3 regions of the Viridibacillus sp. FSL E2-0187 genome follow, and region 3 is predicted to be linked to each of the others. Evidence: a T-box and tRNA genes for the amino acid it is inferred to sense, from the RefSeq annotation. Region 3 holds a T-box; the other regions hold tRNA genes.
What was found. The T-box of region 3 lies ahead of pheS (phenylalanine--tRNA ligase subunit alpha). A T-box ahead of a tRNA ligase gene usually reads a tRNA of that ligase, here a tRNA-Phe.
Positions count from the first base shown of each region.

Region 1: it encodes a tRNA-Phe, which carries the amino acid that the T-box ahead of pheS (phenylalanine--tRNA ligase subunit alpha) is inferred to sense. The anticodon was not compared.
Region 2: it encodes a tRNA-Phe, which carries the amino acid that the T-box ahead of pheS (phenylalanine--tRNA ligase subunit alpha) is inferred to sense. The anticodon was not compared.

Region 1 covers NZ_JBBOVG010000001.1:194,353-196,581, reverse strand. The annotation lists tRNA gene MHH85_RS00900 (tRNA-Leu) at 1-66, opposite strand, end outside; tRNA gene MHH85_RS00895 (tRNA-Cys) at 109-182, opposite strand; tRNA gene MHH85_RS00890 (tRNA-Gly) at 195-269, opposite strand; tRNA gene MHH85_RS00885 (tRNA-Gln) at 278-349, opposite strand; tRNA gene MHH85_RS00880 (tRNA-His) at 356-431, opposite strand; tRNA gene MHH85_RS00875 (tRNA-His) at 476-551, opposite strand; tRNA gene MHH85_RS00870 (tRNA-Trp) at 569-642, opposite strand; tRNA gene MHH85_RS00865 (tRNA-Tyr) at 655-738, opposite strand; tRNA gene MHH85_RS00860 (tRNA-Thr) at 748-823, opposite strand; tRNA gene MHH85_RS00855 (tRNA-Phe) at 831-906, opposite strand; tRNA gene MHH85_RS00850 (tRNA-Asp) at 936-1,012, opposite strand; tRNA gene MHH85_RS00845 (tRNA-Met) at 1,016-1,092, opposite strand; tRNA gene MHH85_RS00840 (tRNA-Val) at 1,115-1,190, opposite strand; tRNA gene MHH85_RS00835 (tRNA-Glu) at 1,206-1,280, opposite strand; tRNA gene MHH85_RS00830 (tRNA-Ser) at 1,303-1,394, opposite strand; tRNA gene MHH85_RS00825 (tRNA-Asn) at 1,400-1,474, opposite strand; rRNA gene rrf (5S ribosomal RNA) at 1,486-1,601, opposite strand; rRNA gene MHH85_RS00815 (23S ribosomal RNA) at 1,738-2,229, opposite strand, start outside.
Region 2 covers NZ_JBBOVG010000001.1:441,969-444,197, forward strand. The annotation lists tRNA gene MHH85_RS02080 (tRNA-Gly) at 15-89, shown strand; tRNA gene MHH85_RS02085 (tRNA-Leu) at 96-184, shown strand; tRNA gene MHH85_RS02090 (tRNA-Arg) at 214-290, shown strand; tRNA gene MHH85_RS02095 (tRNA-Pro) at 295-371, shown strand; tRNA gene MHH85_RS02100 (tRNA-Ala) at 391-466, shown strand; tRNA gene MHH85_RS02105 (tRNA-Met) at 494-567, shown strand; tRNA gene MHH85_RS02110 (tRNA-Ile) at 584-660, shown strand; tRNA gene MHH85_RS02115 (tRNA-Ser) at 683-775, shown strand; tRNA gene MHH85_RS02120 (tRNA-Met) at 808-884, shown strand; tRNA gene MHH85_RS02125 (tRNA-Asp) at 888-964, shown strand; tRNA gene MHH85_RS02130 (tRNA-Phe) at 994-1,069, shown strand; tRNA gene MHH85_RS02135 (tRNA-Gly) at 1,074-1,147, shown strand; tRNA gene MHH85_RS02140 (tRNA-Ile) at 1,155-1,231, shown strand; tRNA gene MHH85_RS02145 (tRNA-Asn) at 1,242-1,316, shown strand; tRNA gene MHH85_RS02150 (tRNA-Ser) at 1,322-1,412, shown strand; tRNA gene MHH85_RS02155 (tRNA-Glu) at 1,417-1,488, shown strand; gene MHH85_RS02160 (MerR family transcriptional regulator) at 1,748-2,229, shown strand, end outside.
Region 3 covers NZ_JBBOVG010000001.1:619,762-621,990, forward strand. The annotation lists gene MHH85_RS02965 (TrmH family RNA methyltransferase) at 1-740, shown strand, start outside; T-box leader at 804-1,034, shown strand; gene pheS (phenylalanine--tRNA ligase subunit alpha) at 1,158-2,195, shown strand; gene pheT (phenylalanine--tRNA ligase subunit beta) at 2,208-2,229, shown strand, end outside.

The DNA of each region.
Region 1 (2,229 bases), 430 kb from region 3:
CGAACCGACACTCTCGAAAGAACACGATTTTGAGTCGTGCGCGTCTGCCAATTCCGCCACACCGGCATAATATTATTATAGATCATATGTAGTTATTTTAAAAATAATTGGAGGCGGCAACCGGATTTGAACCGGTGGTAGAGGTGTTGCAGACCTGTGCCTTACCACTTGGCTATGCCGCCGTAAATAGAAAATGGAGCGGAAGACGAGGTTCGAACTCGCGACCCCCACCTTGGCAAGGTGGTGTTCTACCACTGAACTACTTCCGCAAATTTAACTGGGGTACCTGGATTCGAACCAGGGCATGACGGAATCAAAATCCGTTGCCTTACCGCTTGGCTATACCCCAATAATATGGGGCGACTGATGGGAATCGAACCCACGAATGCCTGAACCACAATCAGGTGCGTTAACCACTTCGCCACAACCGCCATAATATTATTATATCTAAGTTATTTTATTGTCAAAAATTAAATGGGGCGACTGATGGGAATCGAACCCACGAATGCCTGAACCACAATCAGGTGCGTTAACCACTTCGCCACAACCGCCATTATATAATTTAAATTGGCAGGGGCAGTAGGAATCGAACCCACATCAAAGGTTTTGGAGACCTCTATTCTACCGTTAAACTATGCCCCTAAAATAAAAAAATGGTGGAGGGGGACGGATTCGAACCGCCGAACCCGAAGGAGCGGATTTACAGTCCGCCGCGTTTAGCCTCTTCGCTACCCCTCCAGAAAAACATGGTGCCGGCGAAAGGAGTCGAACCCTCGACCTACTGATTACAAGTCAGTTGCTCTACCAACTGAGCTACACCGGCATTATTATGGTGGGTCAGGACGGAATCGAACCGCCGACACTTAGAGCTTCAATCTAATGCTCTACCAACTGAGCTACTGACCCATAATAATTTAATATTCTTTTTTAAAAAATGGCGGTCCGGACGGGACTCGAACCCGCGACCTCCTGCGTGACAGGCAGGCATTCTAACCAACTGAACTACCGGACCATTTGGTTGCGGGGACAGGATTTGAACCTGTGACCTTCGGGTTATGAGCCCGACGAGCTACCGAACTGCTCCACCCCGCGATAATGGTATTATTAATTTAAATGGTGGAGGATGACGGGATCGAACCGCCGACCCCCTGCTTGTAAGGCAGGTGCTCTCCCAGCTGAGCTAATCCTCCGTATAATGTTATAAATGGTGACCCCTACGGGATTCGAACCCGTGTTACCGCCGTGAAAGGGCGGTGTCTTAACCGCTTGACCAAGGGGCCATTTAATAAATTAGAATGTGTATGGCGGAGAGCAAGGGATTTGAACCCTTGAGACAAGGTTACTCGCCTACACGATTTCCAATCGTGCTCCTTCGGCCACTCGGACAGCTCTCCAAAAATGGCTCCGAAGGTAGGACTCGAACCTACGACCGTCCGGTTAACAGCCGGATGCTCTACCACTGAGCTACTTCGGAATAATATGATCGCCTAGCAACGTCCTACTCTCACAGGGGGAAACCCCCAACTACCATCGGCGCTAAAGAGCTTAACTTCCGTGTTCGGCATGGGAACGGGTGTGACCTCTTTGCCATCATCACTAGACTATTGTATTACCTAAGGACAAGAATAATTATACCATCTTTTTTAAAGTTTAGCAAGTGTTTTTTGCTATTTTAGAAAAGTTTTTTATTATTCTCTCAAAACTGGATAAATTACATTGAAGTTAGTTAAGTAAAATTTGGTTAAGTCCTCGATCTATTAGTATTCGTCAGCTCCGTATGTCGCCACACTTCCACCTCGAACCTATCTACCTCATCGTCTTTGAGGGATCTTACTTACTTGCGTAATGGGAAATCTCATCTTGAGGGGGGCTTCATGCTTAGATGCTTTCAGCACTTATCCCGTCCACACATAGCTACCCAGCGATGCCCTTGGCAGAACAACTGGTACACCAGCGGTGTGTCCATCCCGGTCCTCTCGTACTAAGGACAGCTCCTCTCAAATTTCCTACGCCCACGACGGATAGGGACCGAACTGTCTCACGACGTTCTGAACCCAGCTCGCGTACCGCTTTAATGGGCGAACAGCCCAACCCTTGGGACCGACTACAGCCCCAGGATGCGATGAGCCGACATCGAGGTGCCAAACCTCCCCGTCGATGTGGACTCTTGGGGGAGATAAGCCTGTTATCCCCGGGGTAGCTTTTATCCGTTGAGCGATGGCCCTTCCA
Region 2 (2,229 bases), 180 kb from region 3:
TTTATCAGCATATTGCGGAAGTAGTTCAGTGGTAGAACACCACCTTGCCAAGGTGGGGGTCGCGAGTTCGAACCTCGTCTTCCGCTCCAAAATATGCCGGGGTGGCGGAACTGGCAGACGCACAGGACTTAAAATCCTGCGGTAGGTGACTACCGTACCGGTTCGATTCCGGTCCTCGGCACCATCTTTTAATATAATATAAGTGATATAAATGCGCCCGTAGCTCAATTGGATAGAGCGTCTGACTACGGATCAGAAGGTTGTGGATTCGACTTCTGCCGGGCGCGCCATTAACGGGAAGTAGCTCAGCTTGGTAGAGCACTTGGTTTGGGACCAAGGGGTCGCAGGTTCGAATCCTGTCTTCCCGACCATTAATACTTTCAACCCTATGGGGCCTTAGCTCAGCTGGGAGAGCGCCTGCCTTGCACGCAGGAGGTCAGCGGTTCGATCCCGCTAGGCTCCACCAATTTATTACTAAATTTAATACCATCATGGCGGCGTAGCTCAGCTGGCTAGAGCGTACGGTTCATACCCGTGAGGTCGGGGGTTCGATCCCCTCTGCCGCCATACTAACCAAACTAAAGGACCTTTAGCTCAGTTGGTTAGAGCAGACGGCTCATAACCGTCCGGTCGCAGGTTCGAGTCCTGCAAGGTCCACCATCTACACAACGTTATATTTTTTGGAGGAATACCCAAGTCTGGCTGAAGGGATCGGTCTTGAAAACCGACAGGCGGGTCATACCGCGCGGGGGTTCGAATCCCTCTTCCTCCTCCATTTTTTAAAAGTTAATTTCATAATATCATTATCGCGGGGTGGAGCAGTTCGGTAGCTCGTCGGGCTCATAACCCGAAGGTCACAGGTTCAAATCCTGTCCCCGCAACCAAATGGTCCGGTAGTTCAGTTGGTTAGAATGCCTGCCTGTCACGCAGGAGGTCGCGGGTTCGAGTCCCGTCCGGACCGCCATTTTTTAAAAATATTGTATTAATCATCATGGGTCAGTAGCTCAGTTGGTAGAGCATTAGATTGAAGCTCTAAGTGTCGGCGGTTCGATTCCGTCCTGACCCACCATGATGCGGGTGTAGTTTAGTGGTAAAACCACAGCCTTCCAAGCTGTTGTCGAGAGTTCGATTCTCTTCACCCGCTCCAATTTTATGGGCCTATAGCTCAGCTGGTTAGAGCGCACGCCTGATAAGCGTGAGGTCGATGGTTCGAGTCCATTTAGGCCCACCATTAAAATTATTCCGAAGTAGCTCAGTGGTAGAGCATCCGGCTGTTAACCGGACGGTCGTAGGTTCGAGTCCTACCTTCGGAGCCATATATGGGGAAGTACTCAAGTGGCTGAAGAGGCGCCCCTGCTAAGGGTGTAGGTCGCGTAAGCGGCGCGAGGGTTCAAATCCCTCCTTCTCCGCCATATAGGCCCCTTGGTCAAGCGGTTAAGACACCGCCCTTTCACGGCGGTAACACGGGTTCGAATCCCGTAGGGGTCATACTAAAAAACCATTAGAATCATATTTGATTCTAATGGTTTTTTTGCGTTTGAAAAGGCGTATTTTTAATGAGTTAAAGCAATTTTTGCAGATTATGAAAAAGAGTTCTTTATAATTAGGCAAGTTAAAAATCATCATAAATATATGAAGTAACATACTACGTAAAGGCTGTTTGCCGGTACTTAGATTTTTTAAATTATATCCTATTGACCTTAACGTTACGTCAAACTATATAGTAGAAACATGGAGGTGAAAAGAGATGGAAATGACGATTCAAAAACTTGCTCAGCTGTCAGGAGTTAGTTCTAGAACATTGCGTTATTATGATGATATTGGCTTGTTAAAACCTGCACGTGTAAATTCTTCAGGTTATCGTATTTATGGGCAAGAAGAGATTGATTTGTTACAGCAAATATTATTTTATCGTGAATTAGGCTTTAAGTTAGAAGTCATTAAAGAGATCATAACAGTCGAGAATTTTGACTATAAGAATGCCCTAATGGAGCATTATAAGGCATTAATGGAGAAACGCCAACAATTAGATGTCATGATAACAACGGTAACTAAAACAATCAGAGCTATGAATGGAGGAGTTCAAATGTCAAACGAAGAAAAGTTTGAAGGTTTAAAGGAAAAAATGATTTTAGATAATGAAAAAGAATATGGCGAAGAGATACGACAAAATTACGGAGATGCTACAGTTGATGCATCCAATAATAAAGTGCAACAAATGACTGAGCA
Region 3 (2,229 bases):
TAGTGAAGTATTGGAAAAAGCTAGTGACAACTAGAAAAGAACGTGAACGCTCTGGCGAATTTATCGTTGAAGGTTTCCATTTAGTTGAAGAAGCAATTAAAAACAATGGTGAGGTACTAACAATTATCGTCCGTGAAGGTGTGGACATTCCACATACATGGAATATGGATGACATTTTTGTTGTAGAAGTAACACAAGCAATTGCAAAAGAATTGTCTGAAACAGAGCACCCTCAAGGGATCTTCGCACAATGTAAACAACGTGAGGTAACAGAGGAAGAACAAGCTGGCTGGACAAAATTATTATTAATTGATGCAGTTCAAGATCCGGGCAATGTGGGTACAATGATTCGTACGGCAGATGCAGCTGGTATTGATGCAGTTATTCTTGGTAAAGGCTCAGCTGATGCTTTCAATCCAAAAACAGTACGCTCTGCTCAAGGCTCGCATTTCCATATTCCTGTTGTAAAAGGGGATCTTGGAGACTGGATTGATAATTTACAAGACAGATTAATCCCAGTTATCGGGACAGCTCTTGATAATGCAGTAGTCTATTCGGAAGTGAAAAAAGGCGATAAATTTGCACTTATTATGGGCAATGAAGGCAATGGTATTCACCCAGACTTACTTGCAAAAACAGATGCCAATGTTATCATTCCGATTTTAGGGCAAGCTGAATCTTTAAATGTAGCAGTAGCTTCTGGTATTTTGTTATATAACTTCGCAGTTTCGGCAAAGTAACCTTGAAGAAAACAATTTAGTTGCGTATAATGAATATTATTGCATACAATAATTAAAAATAATTTAAATGCTTCGATCGGAAAAAGTATATGTTTCTACACTTTTTAGGGAGTGCTCGCCAAAGACTGCAAGCGTGCATAAAGTTGTGTTACATGGAAGTTCACTCCGTTAGCAGCCACCGGGACCAGCAATTGCTGTAAAGGTAGGCCGGTTTAGAGCCGTTATGTCAATGAAGTGATTGTACTTAAGTACAATAACTAGGGTGGTACCGCGAACTATGTCCTCGTCCCTTTTTAGGGGGCGAGTTTTTTTGTGCAGATTTTTTTACAGTCTACATGAAAAGACGGTTTGCGTGTTTAGTAAAAACAATCAATCTGTTTTTACTATTCGATATTGGAAGGAGGAATTTAAATGGCAATGGAAGAACAATTAAATCAGCTAAAGGAAGAAGCTTTAGCGAAAATTGCAGCGGTATCGAACTCTAAAGAGTTGAATGATGTGCGTGTTGCTTATTTAGGTAAAAAAGGTCCGATCACGGATTTATTAAAAGGGATGGGTAAACTTCCTGCAGAGGAACGTCCTAAAATGGGTGCTCTAGTAAACGTTGTACGTCAAGAAGTGACTGAGGTGCTTGAAGCACGTGCTCAATTACTGGAAGAAAAAGCGGTTCAGGAACAACTAGAAAAAGAGTCAATTGACGTGACTTTACCAGGACGTCCAATAAAAGTTGGTAGTAAACATCCGCTAACAAAGGTTGTTGAAGAAATTGAAGACTTATTCATCAGCATGGGATATGAAATTGCGGAAGGACCAGAAGTTGAAAAAGACTATTATAACTTCGAAGCATTAAACCTACCAAAAGGTCACCCTGCTCGTGATATGCAAGATACATTCTATATTTCTGAAGAGATTTTACTTCGTACACAGACTTCTCCAGTACAAGCTCGTACTATGGAAGAAAAACAAGGTGCTTCTGTGAAAATTATCTGTCCGGGTAAAGTATTCCGTCGTGACAATGATGATGCTACACATTCGCATCAGTTCAATCAAATCGAAGGACTTGTAATAAGCGAGAACATTACAATGAGCGATTTAAAAGGTACTTTGGATCTTTTTGCGAAAAAAATGTTTGGCCAAGAACGTGAAATTCGTTTACGCCCAAGTTTCTTCCCATTCACTGAGCCTTCAGTAGAAATGGATATCTCTTGTTTCAAATGTGGTGGATCTGGCTGTAGTTTATGTAAACAAACAGGTTGGATTGAAATTTTAGGTGCCGGTATGGTGCATCCAAACGTTCTTGAGATGGCTGGATACGATCCTAAAAAAGTTTCAGGCTTCGCATTTGGTATGGGGCAAGAACGTATTGCAATGTTGAAATATGGGGTGGACGATATCCGTCATTTCTATACAAATGACATCCGATTCTTATCACAATTCCACCGCACAGAAGAGTAAGGAGGGGTAAACATGCTAGTATCGTTAAAATGGT